3 regions of the Pseudomonas sp. TWI628 genome follow, and region 2 is predicted to be linked to each of the others. Evidence: predicted binding sites of a transcription regulator. Region 2 holds the regulator's gene; each other region holds the start of a gene.
The links. The regulator FliA, encoded in region 2, starts transcription of late flagellar genes. The targets are predictions, from matches to a motif close to CTAAAGTTTNNNNNNNNNNNGCCGNTAA.

Region 1 (6,349 bases), on a different contig from region 2:
GAACCGGTGCCTCGGCCAGCAGCCTGGTTCGACAGCTGCGTCTGGTTGCCGATGTGGCCGCCGAGGTTGTCGGTCTGCTGGGTGATCAGCGAGGAAATCCCGGTGCCGCTGGTGATGCTGGCGAAGTCGCCATCGCTCAACTCGTTGGTCTGCTTGAGCACTTGCGGGGCGGGGTTGGCATTGGCGGTGGTGGGGTAGGGGTCGGGCGCCAGGGGCGCACGAATGGCCATGCGCGGTTGCACATCGCGGGTGATCACGATGATGCCGTTATCGGCCTGTGCGGGCAGCGCCGAACCGAGTGCACAACTGACCAGCAGCAGGCGAAAGACGCCTCTATCCAGTTTCCCCATGACGGCTACTCCTTCTTCGTGCGCTGGTCTTGTGCAGCGGTGCGAAGGAGGAGAGCGAAAGCCGTGCCGTATTTGGATAACTGTTGAAAATCAGCAGGTTGAGCGCATTGCCTGAACTAGCTTGCAATTTGCTGTAACAGCGCTGAGACAGGTTTTCGGTGACTGGGCGTTTGGCCCGGCATTTGCGTTAGCCGAAGGGCGTTTTTCACGAATGTTTCACAACCTTGACACTGCCCCCACAAATGGCTGGGAGCCCGCAGAAACGGGGGCTTGGCCTAAGTCGGGTGTGTCATGGGGTTAACACTCGGTGGGGCAGAGCGGGGGTTTTCCTTGCAGCAGCCGCTGAACCGCTAGCAGGGCGGTCGCGCTGCGTTGCGGCCAGTCACCTTCGATGAGCTGCAGCGGTTGCCCATGGCGCTCCAGCCAGCGGCGGCTGTCATCGAAAAACACCTGGCGGTCGGCAAGCGCCGGCTGGCTGCGCTGACCATCGGCGACCCAGCCCACCCCTTGCGGGCTGAGCAGCAGGTGCAGGTCGTAATGACGGGCAAGCAAAGCCTGTTCCAGCCAGGGCGGGCAAGCGTCGAACAGGGCGCGGCTCCACAGCATGTTGCTGAGCAGGTGGGTATCGAGGATCAGCAGCTCAGGTGCCTGCCGGCGGGCCTGGTCTTCCCAGGCCAGTTGGCCGCGGGCGATGGTGGGGATATCGGCATAGCAGGTGTCGCGGCGCTCCTGGTCGATGAAGTGACGCACGTATTCGGCCACCACGATGCCGCCGAAATGCGCCTGGATTTCACCGCTTAGCCAGCTTTTGCCGCTGGATTCGGGGCCGCACAGCACCAGGACTTTCATGCTTGCACCAGGGCCGGGGCACGGCGCCATTCCAGCCAGCCGCGGACCGCGATCAGGGTCAGTACGGCAAAGAAACCGGCGGTGAAATACAGTTGCTGGTGCAGGTACTGGCCGACATAGGCCACATCCACCACGATCCACAGCGGCCAGCATTGCACGCGCTTCTGCGCCATCCACAGTTGCGCGACCAGGCTGAAACCGGTCAACGTGGCATCCAGCCAGGGCAGGGCGGCATCGGTCCAGCCGGCCATCGCCGCACCGAGTGCCACGCTCAGCAGCAGCCCCGCCAGCAAGCCGCCGAGCAGCGCCCAGGTTGGCAGGCGCGAGACCTGGCGAGCGTCCTCGACCCGGTCCGGGCGCTTCCACTGCCACCAGCCGTACAGCTGCAGCACGGCGTAGGCCAGCTGCAGCAGCATGCCCGAGTACAGCTTCACCTCGTAGAACAGCCAACCATAGATCAGCACCATGACCAGGCCGATTGGCCAGCACCAGGCGTTCTGTTTGACGGTAAGCCACACGGCGGTGACGCCGAGCACGGCGGCGATGAGTTCGAGGCCGGACATCGGCGATCCTTGGTTGGCAAAGGGCGGCGATTGTAGCGTGTGCAGGACGGGAGGTGTAGCGCGTACCCCGCACCGGCCCGCTCACGGGCCGGTGATGACAGCCGGTTCAGACCCGGAACTGGCGCAATAGCTGTTCAAGCTCTTGACTCAGTTGCCCCAGGGCCATGCCGGCGTCGCTGGACTGGCGTGCGGCATCGGCGGTCTGTTGCGACAAGCCGGCAGTGTCCAGCACATTGCGGTTGATTTCCTCGACCACATGCGACTGCTGCAAGGTGGCACTGGCGATCGAGGCGTTGAGGGCGGTGAGGCTGTGCAGCGCCTGGCTGATGGCATTGAGGCTGGAACCGGCCTCACGGGCTTGCTGCACGGTCTGGCGCGAGGCCTCGCTGCTGGTGTCGATGGCTTTGACAGCGGCATCGGACTGGCCTTGCAGGTGCTCGATCATGGTGTGGATTTCGGCCGTCGACTGCGCGGTACGTTGCGCCAGCAGGCGTACCTCGTCGGCGACCACGGCGAAGCCGCGGCCCTGTTCGCCGGCGCGAGCCGCTTCGATGGCAGCGTTGAGGGCGAGCAGGTTGGTCTGTTCGGCGATGGCGCGGATCACCTCCAGCACACCGCCAATCTTGGTGCTGTGCCCGGCCAGATCACGGATCACCTGCACGGCCTGGTCGATGGTCGCCGAGAGGCGGTCGATCTGCTGCAGGCTGCCGTGAATGGCCTGCTGGCCGTGCTCCACCTGCTGCTGCGCGGCGCGCATCTCACCGGCCGCCTGTTCGGCGGTCTTGGCCACGTCCTGCACGGCGTAGGTCACTTCGTTGACCGCCGTCGCCACCTGGTCCATCTGCAGGGACTGCTGGGCGCTGCGCTGCTGTGCGGCGCCGGCATTGTCGCCGACGTGCCCGGCCGACTGCGCCAGGGCGTGGGCCGCGCCCTGAAGCTGGCCGACCACCCCTTGCAGTTTGCCGTTGAACTGGTTGAAGTGCTGGCCCAGGCAGGTGATCTCGTCACGGCCGTGGGTATCCAGGCGGCGGGTCAGGTCGCTTTCGCCGCTGGCGATGTTGCCCATGGCCTGCACGGCTTCCTGCAGGGGGCGGGCAATGCTGCGGGCGATCAGCATGACCACCAGGGCCATCAGCACGGCGATGGCCAGGCCTACCAGCGAGGCATCACGCAACTGGCGGGCGAATTCGGCTTGCACATCGTCGACGTAGACGCCGGAACCGATGATCCAGCCCCAGGGTTTGAACAGCTGGATATAGGAGGTTTTGGCCACCGGCTCGCTGGCGCCCGGCTTGGGCCAGCGGTAGTCGACCGGGCCGGCGCCCTGGGTGCGGGCGAGGGCAACCATCTCGTTGAACACGGCGAAGCCGTCCGGGTCGCGAATGGCGGAGAGGTCCTGGCCATCGAGCTTGGGGTTGGCCGGATGCATGATCATCTTCGGCCCCAGGTCGTTGATCCAGAAATAGTCGTTCTGGTCGTAGCGCAGCGCCCGCACCACTTGCAGGGCCTGCTGCTGGGCTGCCTCGCGGCTGAGCGTACCGGCGGCCTCCAGGCCCTGGTAATAGGCCAGCACGCCAGCGGCGGTCTGCACCACGTGGCGGGTCTTTTCCGCCTTGGCCTGGTACAAGTCGCCATGGATCTGGCGCAGCATCAGCAGGCCGAGCACCACCAGCATGCCCACCGCAACCACCAGAATCAGCCATAGACGACGGCTGATCGACATCGACCGCAATGCCTTCATTGAACCCACTCCTGCATTGTTCTTTTTATTCAGGTGCATCCAAACACGCTTTGCTGGCGGCAGGCACTCGACTAATGGCTAAGTGCTAGTTATTGGCTACTCTGCCACGGGCCGCACGAGCCTTTGCCTTGCCGCTTTGATAGGATCTCGGCCGGGCAAGATGAAACCTTTAGCCGGGGTGAACTTTTCCACTGGCGCCGGCGCCGGCAGTCGCTGTAAAAAGGCCGCGCCGCGAGCGGTAATCACAAGCAAACCAAGAACAAGAGGCCTGCAAGCAGCAGTGCTTCATCGGGGGAATAATGGATTTTTGGACTGCCTTCCAGGCAATCATCTTAGGTGTGGTCGAGGGGCTCACGGAGTTTCTGCCCATTTCCAGTACCGGCCACCAGATTATCGTCGCCGACCTGATAGGGTTTGGTGGCGAACGGGCCATGGCGTTCAACATCATCATTCAACTGGCGGCGATCCTTGCGGTGGTGTGGGAGTTCCGCGGCAAGATCCTCGAAGTGGTGTTCGGCCTGGCCAGCCAGCCGAAGGCTCGGCGCTTCACCGGTAACCTGTTGCTGGCGTTCATGCCGGCGGTGGTGCTGGGCGTGCTGTTCGCCGACCTGATTCACGAATACCTGTTCAACCCGATCACCGTGGCCACGGCGCTGGTGATTGGTGGCGTGATCATGCTCTGGGCTGAGCGTCGCCAGCACACCGTGGCAGTCGACCACGTCGACGACATGCGCTGGACCCATGCCCTGAAGATCGGTTTCGTGCAGTGCCTGGCGATGATCCCGGGCACCTCGCGCTCCGGTTCCACCATCATCGGCGGCCTGCTGTTCGGCCTGTCGCGCAAGGCAGCTACCGAATTCTCGTTCTTCCTGGCGATGCCGACCATGGTCGGTGCAGCGGTGTACTCGGGCTACAAATACCGCCACCTGTTCGAACCGAGCGACCTGCCGGTATTCGCCCTCGGCTTCGTGACTTCGTTCATCTTCGCGATGATTGCCGTTCGCGCGCTGCTGAAGTTCATCGCCAACCACAGCTACGCGGCCTTTGCCTGGTACCGCATCGTCTTTGGTCTGCTGATTCTGGCGACCTGGCAGTTCGGCTGGGTGGACTGGTCGACGGCGCACAGCTGACATGGCGCGGGCACAGAGCACGGCGCCACGCGGCGCCGAACGCACACAGGGCGTGCGCAATGCACGCCTGAAACTGTTGCTGCTGGCGGTGCTGTGCCTGTTGCCGGGGCTTGGCGCGGCCAATATGGGCTGGAGCGGGCAGAGTTGGGTGCCACTGGCGATGTACCCGCTGGCCAGCCTGATCAGCCTCCTGCTGTACTGGCAGGACAAGCGCCAAGCCCAGGGCGATGCCTGGCGCACGCCAGAAAAGGTTCTGCATGCCAGCGAGTTGCTGGGCGGCTGGCCCGGCGCGCTGGTTGCCCAGCAGCTGTTCCGGCACAAGACGCGCAAACTGTCCTTCCAGCTTGTGTTCTGGGGCATCGTGCTGCTGCACCAGGTGTTCTGGCTCGACTACCTGTTCCTGGGCAGCCGTTTCCTGCCGTTCAGCTGATCAGTCCAGCAGGCCAACCTGCAACCGTTTTGGCAGCCGTCGCACCACCAGCTGGTGCGAGCGCTGCAGCAGGTCGCACAGCTCATCCCGGCCCATGGGGTAGGGGGTGGCCATGCTGATCCACTTCGCTCGTGCCAGATAAGGCGCTGGCCGCACGCCAGGCCGGTCGCAATAGCCCAGAAACAGCTCATCGGCCACCTTGAACGATAACCCCGCCCCAGCCAGGTCGAGTACCGCGAACATCTTGTTGCCGGCCACGGAGAACACCCGGATACCGCCCCATTTGTAGTCTTCCCGCGCACCCGGCAGGCCCAGGCAGAACGCCGCCACCTGGTCTTCGCTGATCTTCTGCCTAGACATAACGCTCCCCACACGCTTCGAATGACGCCGCCAGGTGGTCTATCCATGCCCGCACGGCCGGTAACAAGCCTCGTCGATGAGGGTAGACCGCCTGCAGGTAACCGCCTGGCAATGACCAGTCCGGTAGCAGCTTCACCAGCTCGCCGCGCTCCAGTTCCTCTTCGCAGAACATGCTGGGCAAGGCGGTAAAACCCAGCCCGGCGCGCACGGCAGCGTTGCGCACGACAAAATCGTCAATCGCCAGGCGTGGCTCGAGGGCGATTTCCTGTTGCCGGCCATTGGGCCCGAACAAGCGAAAGTGCACCAGTCGATCAGCTTCGGCGGCACCCAGCACGGGCAACGTGGCCAACTCGGCGGGGTCGCGCAGATGGTCGGCAAAGCCCGGCGCTGCCACCAGCTGCATCTGTGCCTGGCGCAGCCGGCGGGTGACCAGCGCCGGGTCCTCGTCGCCCAGGTCGCGTACGCGCAGGGCCACGTCGATGCCTTCGGAAATCAGGTCGACACGGCGGTTGAGCAGGACCATGTCCAGTTGCACCTGTGGATACTGCTCGAGAAACCGGCTGATGATGTCTGGCAGGAACGCATGGGCCAGGGCCACCGGGCACGACACGCGCAGCCGTCCGCGCGGCTCGCTGCTCATGCTTGCCACCACCTCATCGGCGGCCTCGGCCTCCAGCAGCATGGCCTGGCAATGGTGCAGGTAGCGTTCACCGACGGCCGTCAGCTTGAGCTGGCGTGTGGTGCGCTGTAGCAAGCGGGTGCCGAGGCGTTCCTCCAGTTCGGCTATGCGCCGCGAAAGGCGCGACTTGGGGATGCCCAACTGGCGCCCGGCAGCAGCAAAACCGCCGGCTTCGACCACCTGGGCAAAATAGAAGAGGTCATTGAGGTCTTGCATCGAAGGGTCTCACTGTTCTATCTGTGGGACA
Region 2 (6,349 bases):
TGCCGATTCCGCCTGATCTGCGCCGCGACAACTGATTCCAGCCTGTACTGGCCTCTTCGCGGGTAAACCCGCGAAGAGGCCGGTACAGGCAACATAAATCCTTAGCCGAGCAAAGTTGGAAGGCTTCTTGCAAAGCCACGCCCAAGCGCCCCTTGGGCGTCAAAGTTTTGCATGAAGAGGACTCGCGGTGGATCGCACTCAGTTAATCAGCAACGCCCGCAACAACCTGGCCGGGCTCGGCCGGGGCAACCTGGGCGTGCCGTTGCTGCTGCTGGTGATGTTGGCAATGATGATGTTGCCGATACCGCCGTTTCTGCTCGACGTGTTCTTCACCTTCAACATCGCCCTGTCGATCGTGGTCTTGCTGGTCTGCGTATACGCCCTGCGCCCGCTGGACTTCGCCGCGTTCCCCACCATCCTGCTGGTGGCGACCTTGCTGCGCCTGGCGCTGAACGTGGCCTCCACGCGGGTGGTCATGCTCCATGGCCAGGAAGGTCACGGCGCCGCCGGTAAAGTGATCCAGGCCTTCGGTGAGGTGGTGATCGGCGGCAACTACGTCGTGGGTGCGGTGGTGTTCGCCATCCTCATGATCATCAACTTCGTGGTGGTCACCAAGGGCGCCGGGCGGATTTCCGAGGTGAGCGCGCGCTTCACCCTCGATGCCATGCCCGGCAAGCAGATGGCCATCGACGCCGACCTCAATGCCGGCCTGATCGACCAGGCCCAAGCCAAGGCGCGCCGCGCCGAGGTAGCCCAGGAGGCCGAGTTCTACGGTTCCATGGACGGTGCCAGCAAGTTCGTCCGCGGTGACGCCATCGCCGGCCTGCTGATCCTCTTCATCAACCTGATCGGCGGCATGCTGATCGGTATGCTGCAACACAACATGTCGTTCAGCGATGCGGGCAAGGTTTACGCCTTGCTGACCATCGGTGACGGTTTGGTGGCGCAATTGCCATCACTGCTGTTGTCCACTGCCGCCGCGATCATGGTCACCCGTGCCTCGGGCTCCGAGGACATGGGCAAGCTGATCAATCGTCAGATGTTCGACTCGCCCAAGGCGCTGGGTGTGTCTGCGGCGCTGATGATCATCATGGGCCTGGTGCCGGGCATGCCGCACTTTGCCTTCCTCAGCCTCGGCCTGCTGGCCGGTGGCGGTGCCTACCTGGTGTGGAAGAAGCAACAGAAGGCCAAGATCGAAGCGCAGAAGGAAGTGCAGCGCCAGCAGGACCTGCTGCCGTCGCCTCAGCGGGCGCAGGAAACCAAGGAGCTGGGCTGGGACGACGTCACGCCGATCGACATGATCGGCCTGGAAGTCGGCTACCGGTTGATTCCGCTGGTCGACCGCAACCAGGGTGGCCAGCTGCTGGCGCGGATCAAGGGGGTGCGCAAGAAGCTGTCCCAGGACCTGGGCTTCCTCATGCCGACCGTGCATATCCGCGACAACCTCGACCTGCAGCCCAGCGCCTATCGCCTGACGCTGATGGGGGTGATCCTCGCCGAGGCCGATATCTACCCGGATCGCGAGCTTGCGATCAACCCTGGCCAGGTGTTCGGTGTGCTCAACGGCATCGCCGCGCGCGACCCGGCATTCGGCCTTGAGGCGGTGTGGATCGACGTCGGGCAGCGCGCTCAGGCGCAGTCGCTGGGTTACACCGTGGTCGACGCCAGTACCGTGGTTGCCACCCACCTCAACCAGATCCTGCAAAAGCACTGCCACGAGCTGATCGGCCACGAAGAGGTGCAGCAGCTGTTGCAGGTATTGTCCAAGGCTTCGCCTAAACTTGCAGAAGAACTGGTGCCCGGTGTCATTTCCTTGTCGGGGCTGCTCAAGGTCCTGCAAGCATTGTTGTCCGAGCAAGTGCCGGTGCGTGACATCCGCAGTATTGCCGAGGCCATCGCCAACAATGCCGGCAAGAGTCAAGATACCGCCGCGCTGGTGGCAGCAGTGCGCGTCGGATTGTGTCGTGCCATCGTCCAAAGCATTGTCGGCGTTGAGCCCGAGCTGCCTGTGATCACCCTTGAGCCAAGGTTGGAACAGATCTTGCTCAATAGTTTGCAAAGGGCCGGGCAAGGTCAGGAAGACGGTGTTCTTCTGGAACCGAGCATGGCCGAAAAGCTGCAGCGTTCGTTGATCGACGCCTGCCAGCGCCAGGAAATGCAAGGCCAACCGGCCATTCTCCTGGTAGCTGGCCCGATCCGTGCCATGCTGTCGCGCTTCGGCCGCCTGGCTGTACCGAATTTGCATGTTCTGGCGTATCAGGAAATACCGGATAACAAGCAAGTCACCATCGTTGCCACAGTGGGCCCCAACGGCTGAGGTAGTGGGTTATGCAAGTCAAGCGTTTTTTCGCCGCCGATATGCGTCAGGCCATGAAGCTGGTTCGTGATGAGCTGGGCTCCGATGCCGCCATCATCGGCAACCGCCGCATCGCCGGCGGTGTCGAACTGACCGCCGCGCTGGACTACAAACTGTCCGCGCTGGCCCCGCGCGTGCCCAACGCCGAACTGGAAGAAGAGCTGCGCAAGACCCAGTCGCGCATCGCCACTGCCCAGGCCGAGCTGGACAACCGCGCCGAGGCCAGCGAAGGCAACCGCCAATTGTTCGCCGGCCAGTCGTTGACCGCGGCCGAGCCATTGGTCGAGCCGCACGTCGACTTGCCGCCTCCAGCGCCTGCGCCAGCGCAGCCGGCTGTTGACCCGCGCCTGTTCGATGCCATGCGTTCGGAACTGTCGGGCCTGCGCGAGCTGCTTGAAGTGCAGCTCGGCTCGCTGGCCTGGAACCAGCTGCAGGGCAGCAAGCCGGCGCAGGCCAACCTCTGGCGTCGCCTGCAACGTATCGGCCTGTCCGGCCCGATCGCCCGCGAGCTGCTCGACCTGACCAGTGAAATCCAGGAGCCGCGCCAGGCCTGGCGCATGCTGCTGGCGCACCTGGCGCGAATGATCGACGTGCCACAGATCGAACCGATCGAAGAGGGCGGCGTGATCGCCATGGTCGGCCCGGCCGGCATGGGCAAGACCACCACCCTGGCCAAGCTGGCAGCACGCTATGTGCTCAAGTACGGCCCGCAGAACCTGGCCCTGGTGAGCATGGACAGTTTCCGCATCGGTGCCCAGGAGCAGCTTAAGACCTTGGGGCGCATCCTCAATGTGCCGGTTACCTATGTCGACCCGGGCCAGTCGCTGGCAGCAGCGCTGGAGCCGCTGCTGCGCAAGCGCGTGGTGCTGATCGATACTGCCGGCCTGCAGGCCAGTGACCCGGCCCTGCGCATGCAACTGGAAACCCTGGCCGGGCGTGGCATTGCCGCGAAGAACTACCTGGTGCTGGCCACCACCAGCCAGAAGCAGGTGCTGACGGCTGCCTATCACAGCTACAAGCGCTGCGGCCTGGCCGGCTGCATCCTGACCAAACTTGATGAAACGGCGAGCCTCGGCGATGTGCTGAGCCTGGCCATCAGTCATGAACTGCCCGTGGCCTACCTCACCGACGGCCCGCGCATTCCTGACGACCTGCACCTGCCGCGCCCGCACCAGCTGGTGACTCGCGCAGTCAACGTGCAGTTGCAGGACGAGCCCAGCGAAGAGGCGATGGCCGACATGTTCGCTGATCTCTACCACAATCCGCGACGTGCGGGTTGAGGGGCAAGCGTATGCAAAGTACCTACATTCCGGAGCTGGCTGTCGTGCGCTGCGCGTGGTCTGGGTCCAAGCGAGACAAGGTAAACAACGAACATGGGTAGCATGCATCCCGTACAGGTGATCGCCGTAACCGGTGGCAAAGGTGGCGTCGGCAAGACTAACGTTTCAGTGAACCTGTCACTGGCCTTGGCCGAACTTGGCCGCCGGGTGATGCTGCTGGACGCCGACCTCGGCCTGGCCAACGTCGATGTTTTGCTCGGGCTGACGCCCAAGCGCACCCTGGCTGATGTCATCGAGGGCCGCTGCGAACTGCGTGACGTGCTGTTGCAGGGGCCTGGCGGTGTGCGCATCGTGCCGGCCGCCTCCGGCACCCAGAGCATGGTGCACCTGGCCCCGGCCCAGCATGCCGGGCTGATCCAGGCCTTCAGCGAAATCGGCGACAACCTCGACGTGTTGGTGATCGACACGGCTGCAGGTATCGGTGACTCGGTAGTCAGTTTTGTCCGCGCCGCCCAGGAAGTGCTGCTGGTGGTGTGTGACGAGCCGACCTCGATCACCGACGCCTACGCGTTGATCAAGCTGCTCAACCGCGACTACGGCATGAACCGCTTCCGCGTGCTGGCCAACATGGCGCAGAGCCCGCAGGAAGGGCGCAACCTGTTCGCCAAGTTGACCAAGGTCACCGACCGCTTCCTTGACGTCGCCCTGCAATACGTCGGCGCCGTGCCCTACGACGAGAGCGTGCGCAAGGCGGTGCAGAAGCAGCGCGCAGTGTACGAAGCCTTCCCTCGCTCCAAGTGTGCCCTGGCCTTCAAGGCCATCGCGCAGAAGGTCGACAGTTGGCCGCTGCCAGCCAACCCGCGCGGGCACCTGGAGTTCTTCGTCGAGCGCCTGGTGCAACCCACCAGCGCAGGACCCGTGCTATGAATGCGAGCGGTTTCAAGATGTACAGCAAGGCGTCGAAAGACGCCCAGTTCGAGCTGGTGGATCGCTACGCGCCGCTGGTCAAGCGCATTGCCTACCACCTGCTGGCACGCCTGCCGGCCAACATCCAGGTCGAAGACCTGATCCAGGCCGGCATGATCGGCCTGCTGGAAGTGGCCAACAAGTACGACGCCAGCAAGGGTGCCAGCTTCGAAACCTACGCCGGCATCCGCATCCGCGGGGCGATGCTCGACGAGGTCCGCAAGGGCGATTGGGCACCGCGTTCGGTGCACCGCAATACGCGCATGGTCAGTGATGCGATGCGTGCCGTGGAAGCAAGAACTGGCCGCGACGCTAAAGATCATGAAGTTGCTGCCGAACTCCAATTGAGTCTCGATGATTACTACGGGATCTTGAACGATACCTTGGGTAGCCGCCTGTTCAGTTTCGACGACCTGTTGCAGGACGGCGAACACGAAGGGCTGCACGAGGACGGCGCCAGTGGCCAGGTCGAGCCGTCGCGCGATCTGGAGGACGAGCGCTTCCAGGCTGCCCTGACCGATGCGATCGCCAACCTGCCGGAGCGTGAGCGCCTGGTGCTGGCGCTGTACTACGACGAAGAGCTGAACCTCAAGGAAATTGGTGAGGTGCTGGGGGTCAGCGAATCGCGTGTCAGCCAGTTGCACAGCCAGTGTGCCGCGCGCCTGCGCAGCCGCCTGGGGGAATGGCGGGCACGTTGAGCCCGGGGTCGTTGCAGTCGTTTTCCACGTTGTACCGAATTTGAATACGCGTGCTCGGGGCCGAGCGCGTTTGAGACTGCTTGGAGGTCTACTTGAACAAAGACATGAAAATCCTCATCGTTGACGACTTTTCGACGATGCGGCGGATCATCAAGAACCTGTTGCGTGACCTGGGCTTCACCAACACCGATGAAGCCGACGACGGCACTACCGCGCTGCCGATGCTCGAAAGCGGCCATTACGACTTCCTGGTGACCGACTGGAACATGCCGGGCATGTCCGGTATCGATTTGCTGCGCAAGGTGCGTGCCCACGATCGCCTGAAGACCATGCCGGTGCTGATGGTGACCGCCGAAGCCAAGCGCGACCAGATCATCGAAGCGGCCCAGGCCGGCGTCAATGGCTATGTGGTCAAGCCGTTCACCGCCCAGGTGCTCAAAGAAAAGATCGAGAAGATCTTCGAACGCGTCAACGGCTGAGTCACGTCAGGGGGGCGCCATGGAATCAACACAGACGTCTTTGGGGGAGTTCGAGTCGACCCTGAAGAAACATGCCGAGGAACTGGTCGAGAGCCTGGAACGGGGGCGTTTCGGTGAGGCGGTGCAGCTGATTCATCAGCTCAACCAGACCCGCGACCGTGGCCTGTACCAGGAAGTCGGCAAGCTCACGCGTGAACTGCACAGCGCGATCGTCAGCTTCCAGATCGACCCGCAGATGCCGCAGGCCGAGGAAGTCTCGCAGATTACCGATGCCACCGAGCGCCTGTCCTACGTGGTCAAGCTCACCGAGGGTGCCGCCAACCGCACCATGGACCTGGTGGAGGAGAGCACCCCGGTGCTCAACGACCTGGCAGCCGAGGCGCAAGGCCTGAGCGTCGACTGGCAGCGCTTCATGCGCCGCGAAGTCGCAGCGCCGGAGTTTCGCGAGCTGGTCAAGCGCGTCGACAGTTTCCTGACGCACAGCGCCGAGGGTAACCGCAAGGTCGCCGGCCACCTCAATGACATTCTGCTGGCTCAGGACTATCAGGACCTGACCGGCCAGGTGATCAA
Region 3 (6,349 bases), on a different contig from region 2:
ATCGTCGCGACGTTGCTGTTGATCTCTTCGGCCACCGCGCTCTGTTCTTCGGCGGCCGAGGCGATCTGCAGGTTCATGTCGGTGATCACGCTCACCGCCTGGCCGATGCGCTGCAGCGCGGTCACCGCCTGGCTGACCTGCTCCACACCGCCCTGGGCCTGACGATGGCTGTGGTCCATGCTGCCGACCACATCGCGGGTGCCGGTCTGCAGGGCTTCGATCACCTGGCGGGTTTCTTCCACCGACTCCTGGGTGCGCTGGGCCAGGTTGCGCACTTCATCGGCGACCACGGCAAAGCCACGGCCGGCTTCACCGGCACGGGCCGCCTCGATGGCGGCGTTGAGCGCCAGCAGGTTGGTCTGCTCGGCGATCGAGCGGATCACCTCCAGCACCGAGCCGATCTTCTCGCTGTTCTGCGCCAGGCCTTCGACTTCGGCCATGGCCTCGCTCATGTTGGCGGCCAGGGCATCGATGCTGGTGGTGGTGCGGTCGATCACCGCCAGGCCTTCGCGGGTGGCCTGGTCGGCCTCGCGGGCGGCTTGCGCAGCTTGGGCAGCGCTGCGGGCAACGTCCTGGGCGGTGGCGCTCATTTCGTGGGAGGCGGTGGCCACCTGGTCGACCTGGCGGTATTGCTGCTCCATGCCGGCACTGGTTTCAGTGGCGATGGCCGAGGACTGGTCGGCGGTACCGCGGGCGGCCTGCACCGAACGCTTGACCTCGGCGATGGTCGGTTGCAGCTTGTCGAGGAAGCGGTTGAACCAGCCGGCCAGCTCGCCGAGTTCGTCGCGCTTGTCGTAGGTCAGGCGGCGGGTCAGGTCGCCTTCGCCGCTGGCGATGTCCTTGAGCATCGCTGCCACACCGAGGATCGGCTTGGTCACGCCACGGGCCATCAGCCAGACCAGCAGCAGGCCGGCGATCGCTGCGGCCAGGCCCAGGCCCAGCTCCAGCAGGGTACCGCTGGTGTTCAGGGTGTCGAGCTCTTGCTTGAGCTTTTCGGCGGGACCGGTCAGGGCATTTTCCGGCACATCCAGCAGCACGCCCCAGGGTTGGGCGCCGGGGATCGGTTCGAAGGCCGCCAGCACTTTCAGGCGAGCCTGGTCGTGGAGGGTGCTCAGCTTGCCAGTGGCCAGCTTGCCTACCAGCTCGGCGCCCTGGCGCGGGTCGACCTGGTCGAAACGCTGGGCCAGCTTGCTGGCGTCGGCGCTGTAGCCAGCCAGCAGGCCGACCGGGCTGAGGATGCCGACCGTGGTGCGGCCTTCGTAGAGGCTGCGGCTGGCATCCTGGCTCAGGGCCTGCAGGCTGTTGAGGTTGATATCGATGGACAGGGTGGCAATGATCTTGCCGTTGACTGCCAGTGGGAAGACGATGCTGGTCATCAGCACGCGCTGGCCGTCGATGTCGTAGAAATACGGCTCCACCACGCAGACCTTGCCGGTGCTGCGCGGGCAGGTCCACCAGGTGTTGGCCGGCTGGCCGCTGGGGCCGATCTCGGTGTTGGCCAAGTCGTGTTCGGGCAGGGCCATGGCGGTCAGCTGGCCGGCGCGTGGCTGCGACCAGTACAGGGAGAAGCGCCCGGTTTCGTTGCTGCCCAGCTCGGCTTTGCCGGCGAACAGGCTGTCCTTGGTGTCCAGCGCATTGGGTTCGAACACCAGCGACAGGCCGAGCAGGTCGGGGTTGGCTTGCAGTGCGGCGCGCACTTGGCGGGTCAGGTCTTCGCGCAGGTCGAAGGCGTCGAGGAAGCGTTTTTCCGCCTGTTCCCGCAGGAACAGCACCTGGCGCGAGAAGCCCGCGCCGTACTGGTAGGCGTCCATGAACTGGCGGCGGATGTTCAGCGCCTGGACTTCACCTTGCGACTCGATGCGCGACTGCGCAGCTTCGGAAAGCATCTGCATGCTGCTGGCCTTGACCAGGTCCGAGCTGTGGTCCATGCGGTACAGTGAAAGGCCGACGAGCAGGGTGACGATGCTGGCGAGGCAGAGACCGGCGAGCAGGGTGATCTTCCACTGGATGGAAAGTTGTCGCAAAGGCATGTGGGGAATCCCTTTTTTTGTCAGTAAGGGTTTGGCGGTGGGGCTGGGAGGTGTTTGGCTTGAGGTATTTGGCGCCTGTGAGATCGAGCGCCGCCCGCGCGGCGCTCGATCTCACAGGCGCTGAAAACCTAAAGGCAGGCATCTCTGAGCTTCCCCCTATATCGGCCCTGGCGCTTTTTTCTTTATTCAAACATTCAATTTAAATTGCCAGCGAAATGCGCCGCAACATGGCGCTTTTGACATCCAACTCCCACTCCGTCACAGTGCGCGCTTTTTTGTCTGCCGCTATGAGGAACTCCAAACCATGAACGCAGTGATCGCCGCCGTCGGCATCATGCTCATACTCAGCCTGTCCCGCGTGCATGTGGTCATCGCCCTGATCATCGGCGCACTGGCCGGTGGCCTGGTGGGCGGGCTGGGCATCGAAGGCACACTCAAGGCCTTCAACGGCGGCCTCGGTGGCGGCGCCACGGTGGCACTGTCCTACGCGCTGCTCGGCGCCTTCGCCGTGGCCATCGCCAAGTCGGGCCTGGCCCATGCCCTGGCCGACCGCGCGCTGAACATGATCGACCGCCAGGGCCATGCCAACGGCGGCAAGGTCAAATGGCTGCTGATCGGCCTGATGCTGGTGGTGGCGGTGTCGTCGCAGAACATCCTGCCCATCCACATCGCCTTCATCCCGTTGCTGGTGCCACCGCTGCTGTACGTGCTGACCCGCCTGCGCATCGACCGCCGGCTGATCGCCTGCGTCATCACCTTCGGCCTGATCACGCCGTACATGTTCCTGCCGGTGGGTTTTGGCAACATCTTCCTCAACGAAATCCTGCTGGCCAACGTCGCCCGGGCCGGGGTCGATGTCAGCGGGGTCAATGTCACCCACGCCATGGCCATCCCGGCCGCCGGCATGTTCGTCGGCCTGCTGCTGGCGGTGTTCATCAGCTACCGCAAGAAGCGCGACTACGACCTGGCGCGCATCGAGCAGGTCGAGCAGGTCAGCGTGCAGTACAACCTGCTGACCCTGCTGGTGGCGGGGCTGGCGATTGCCGCGGCATTCATCGTGCAGCTGTGGCTGGACTCGATGATCATCGGTGCCATGGTCGGCTTCCTGATCTTTTCGCTGTCGGGCATCGTGCGCTGGAAGGACACCGACGACCTGTTCACCGAAGGCATGAAGATGATGGCCATGATTGGCTTCATCATGATCGCCGCCTCAGGCTTTGCCGATGTGATGAAGGCGACCGGTGAGGTCAACAGCCTGGTCGAGGCTTCGGCGCAGTGGATCGACCACAGCAAGGGCATTGGCGCCTTGCTGATGCTGCTGGTGGGGTTGCTGGTGACCATGGGCATCGGCTCGTCGTTCTCGACGGTGCCGATCCTGGCGGCGATCTTCGTGCCGCTGTGCGTGCAACTGGGCTTCGACCCGCTGGCCACGGTGTGCATCGTCGGTACCGCAGGTGCCCTGGGCGATGCCGGCTCGCCGGCGTCGGACTCGACCCTCGGCCCGACCTCGGGGCTGAACGTGGATGGCCAGCACCATCACATCTGGGACACCGTGGTCCCGACCTTCCTTCACTACAACTTGCCGCTGCTGGCGTTCGGCTGGCTGGCAGCGATGACGTTGTAAGGTGTCAGCCCTTGGTGGGGGGCGGTGAGATGCTGTTGAGGACGGTGCTGCCGTCCTTGCTGCGGGTCAGGTAGATCGGCAGCACCTTGGGCAGGTTGTCCACCAGCCGCTCGACCTCGCGAGTGTTGTAGATGCCGCTGATGCGGATGCGCCCGGTGCCGGGGTCGGCCAGCAGCAGCGGGGCGTCGAGGTAGCGGTTGATCACCGGCAGGGCCTGTTCCAGGCTCAGGTTGTCGAGCACCAGCTTGCCGTCGCGCCAGGCCAGGCTGTTGTCGTAGTCGCTGTTCTCGGCCAGTTGCGGCTCGAAATCCCCGGTGTGGTAGCTGGCCTGCATGCCAGGGCCAAGGCGGTAGCCGCCAGCGCTGCCATCGCTGCTGACCAGCACCGAACCCTGCACCAGCGTGACCTTGACCTGGTCCTGGTACTTCCAGACGTTGAACTGGGTGCCGGTGACGCGGGTCTGGCCGCGGCCGGCGCGGACGATGAACGGGTGGCTGCTGTCGTGCTGCACCTTGAAGAAGGCCTCGCCGCGCTTGAGCGTGACCTGACGCTGGTCCTTGTAGTTGAGGTAGGTCAGTTCGGTATGGAGGTTGAGCTCGACCGTGCTGCCGTCGCTCAACTGCACGGTCTGCATCTCGTTACCGGCTTCGAAGTGCTGATAGTGGTTGGGCAACCAGCCTTGCTCCCAACCCACCCAACCGGCCAGCGGCAATACCAGCAGGGCCAGCGCCGCTGCCGACGCCAGTGGCCGCCAGTGGCGTGCCCGTGGCACATGCCGCGCAGGCGGGTTGAAGTCGATGACCGTGGCGGTGCGCGGCAACAGCTCGGCGGTTTGCCAGATTTCCAGCATCGCCTGGTATTCCTCGGCGTGACGCGTGTCGGCCGCCAGCCAGCGGGCGAAGGCTTCACGTTCGACCTGCGTGCAATCGTCGGCGTGCAGGCGCATGCACCAGTGCGCGGCGGCGTCGGTGATGGCATCGTCTGGGCTGGGATTGTGGCGGTCTTGGTTCATCGTGGCTCCGGGTTTTGCGCATTCTACCCCTGCAAAGGGGCTCCCGAGAACCGAGGTAATGGCGAATGACTATCAGTTATGTGTGTTTTTCGTCGGTTTCGCAAGGGATTTCCAGCGATTGAGAACGCTTCGCGGCAAGCAGGAAGCGCTCCCTTGCCGGCTCAGAACTGCTCGGCTGCCATCGCGTACAGGCTGGCGCTACCGGCGCGGATGCTGGCATCCAGGGCCAGGCTGCGCGGCAGCAGGCGCTGGAAGAAGAACGCCGCACAGGCGAGCTTGGCGCCATGGAAGGCCGGGTCTTCGGCGTGCCTGGCCTGGGCCACCGCCGCCATGCGCGCCCACATGTAGGCGTAGGCGGTCAGGCCGAACAGGTGCAGGTATTCCACGGCCACGGCGTTGACCAGGTTGGCCTCCTCGCGTGCCCGTGCCCGCAGCCATTCGCTGGTGGCTTCCAGGCGCGCCAGGCTGGCCTGCAGGGCTTCGCGGTGCAGTGGTGCCCCGGCACTGAAGGCCCGCACTTCGGCGGCAAAGCAGGCCAGGGCCTGGCCACCATCGGCCAGCACCTTGCGCCCGAGCAGGTCGAGGGCCTGGATGCCGTTGGTGCCTTCGTAGATCTGCGCGATGCGCACGTCGCGCACCCGTTGCTCCTGGCCCCACTCGCGGATGTAACCATGGCCGCCATACACCTGTTGGCCAAGCACGCAGCTTTCCAGGCCGTTGTCGGTGAAGAACGCCTTGGCCACCGGGGTCAGCAGCGCGACCAGGCGCTGGGCATGCTCGCGTTCACCACCATCCTCGGCGTAGCGTGCCAGGTCCAGCTGCTGGCCGACATAGGCGGCAAAGGCGCGGCCGCCTTCGGTGAGGGCGCGCATGGTCAGCAGCATGCGCCGCACATCGCCATGTTCGATGATCGGGTCGGCGGCCTTCTCAGACGCCTTTGGGCCGGTGGCGGCGCGGCTTTGCAGGCGCTCGTTGGCGTAGCGTGCGGCGCTCTGGTACGACGCTTCAGCGCAGCCGATGCCCTGGATGCCTATCGACAGGCGCTCGTAGTTCATCATGGTGAACATCGCCGCCAGGCCCTTGTTCGGCTCCCCGACCAGGTAGCCACTGGCGCCGTCGAAGTTCATCACGCAGGTGGCCGAGGCCTTGATGCCCATCTTGTGCTCGATCGAGCCACAGTGTGCGGCGTTGCGCGGGCCGAGGCTGCCGTCGGCCTCGACCTGGTACTTGGGCACCAGGAACAGCGAGATGCCCTTGGCCCCGGCCGGGGCGTCCGGCAGCTTGGCCAGCACCAGGTGGACGATGTTCTCGGTCAGGTCCTGTTCGCCACCGGTGATGAAGATCTTGCTGCCGCTGATGCGATAGCTGCCATCAGCCTGGGGTTCGGCGCGGCTGCGGATCAGCCCCAGGTCGGTGCCGGCGTGGGGCTCGGTCAGGCACATGGTACCGGCCCAGCGGCCTTCGTACAGCGGCGGCAGGTAGGTGGCCTTGAGCGCTTCGCTGGCATGGGCGTCGATGGCCAGGCAGCTGCCGGCGCTCAGCGCCGAATACAGGCTGAAGCTGCAGTCGGCGGCGTAGAGCATTTCTTCAAACAGCACACCGAGCATTTTCGGCATGCCCATGCCGCCGTATTCGGGGTTGCCACCCAGGCCGACCCAGCCGCCTTCGCGGTAAGTACGCCAG

Region 1: the regulator FliA is predicted to act here: its motif matches at 3,648-3,675, upstream of ABE528_RS08985 (methyl-accepting chemotaxis protein).
Region 3: the regulator FliA is predicted to act here: its motif matches at 2,189-2,216, upstream of ABE528_RS25145 (methyl-accepting chemotaxis protein).

The regions. Positions count from the first base shown of each region.
Region 1 is NZ_JBDJMM010000009.1:59,079-65,427, reverse strand. Features, by position in the region: gene ABE528_RS09000 (hypothetical protein) at 1-350, opposite strand, end outside; gene ABE528_RS08995 (AAA family ATPase) at 648-1,199, opposite strand; gene pnuC (nicotinamide riboside transporter PnuC) at 1,196-1,762, opposite strand; gene ABE528_RS08985 (methyl-accepting chemotaxis protein) at 1,869-3,503, opposite strand; gene ABE528_RS08980 (undecaprenyl-diphosphate phosphatase) at 3,803-4,633, shown strand; gene ABE528_RS08975 (DUF1294 domain-containing protein) at 4,635-5,063, shown strand; gene ABE528_RS08970 (MmcQ/YjbR family DNA-binding protein) at 5,064-5,423, opposite strand; gene ABE528_RS08965 (LysR substrate-binding domain-containing protein) at 5,416-6,318, opposite strand.
Region 2 is NZ_JBDJMM010000004.1:85,696-92,044, forward strand. Features, by position in the region: gene flhB (flagellar biosynthesis protein FlhB) at 1-35, shown strand, start outside; gene flhA (flagellar biosynthesis protein FlhA) at 188-2,317, shown strand; gene flhF (flagellar biosynthesis protein FlhF) at 2,329-3,636, shown strand; gene fleN (flagellar synthesis regulator FleN) at 3,730-4,563, shown strand; gene fliA (RNA polymerase sigma factor FliA) at 4,560-5,300, shown strand; gene ABE528_RS04370 (chemotaxis response regulator CheY) at 5,405-5,779, shown strand; gene ABE528_RS04375 (protein phosphatase CheZ) at 5,799-6,349, shown strand, end outside.
Region 3 is NZ_JBDJMM010000041.1:7,655-14,003, reverse strand. Features, by position in the region: gene ABE528_RS25145 (methyl-accepting chemotaxis protein) at 1-2,030, opposite strand, end outside; gene ABE528_RS25140 (Na+/H+ antiporter family protein) at 2,335-3,654, shown strand; gene ABE528_RS25135 (FecR family protein) at 3,659-4,666, opposite strand; gene ABE528_RS25130 (acyl-CoA dehydrogenase C-terminal domain-containing protein) at 4,828-6,349, opposite strand, start outside.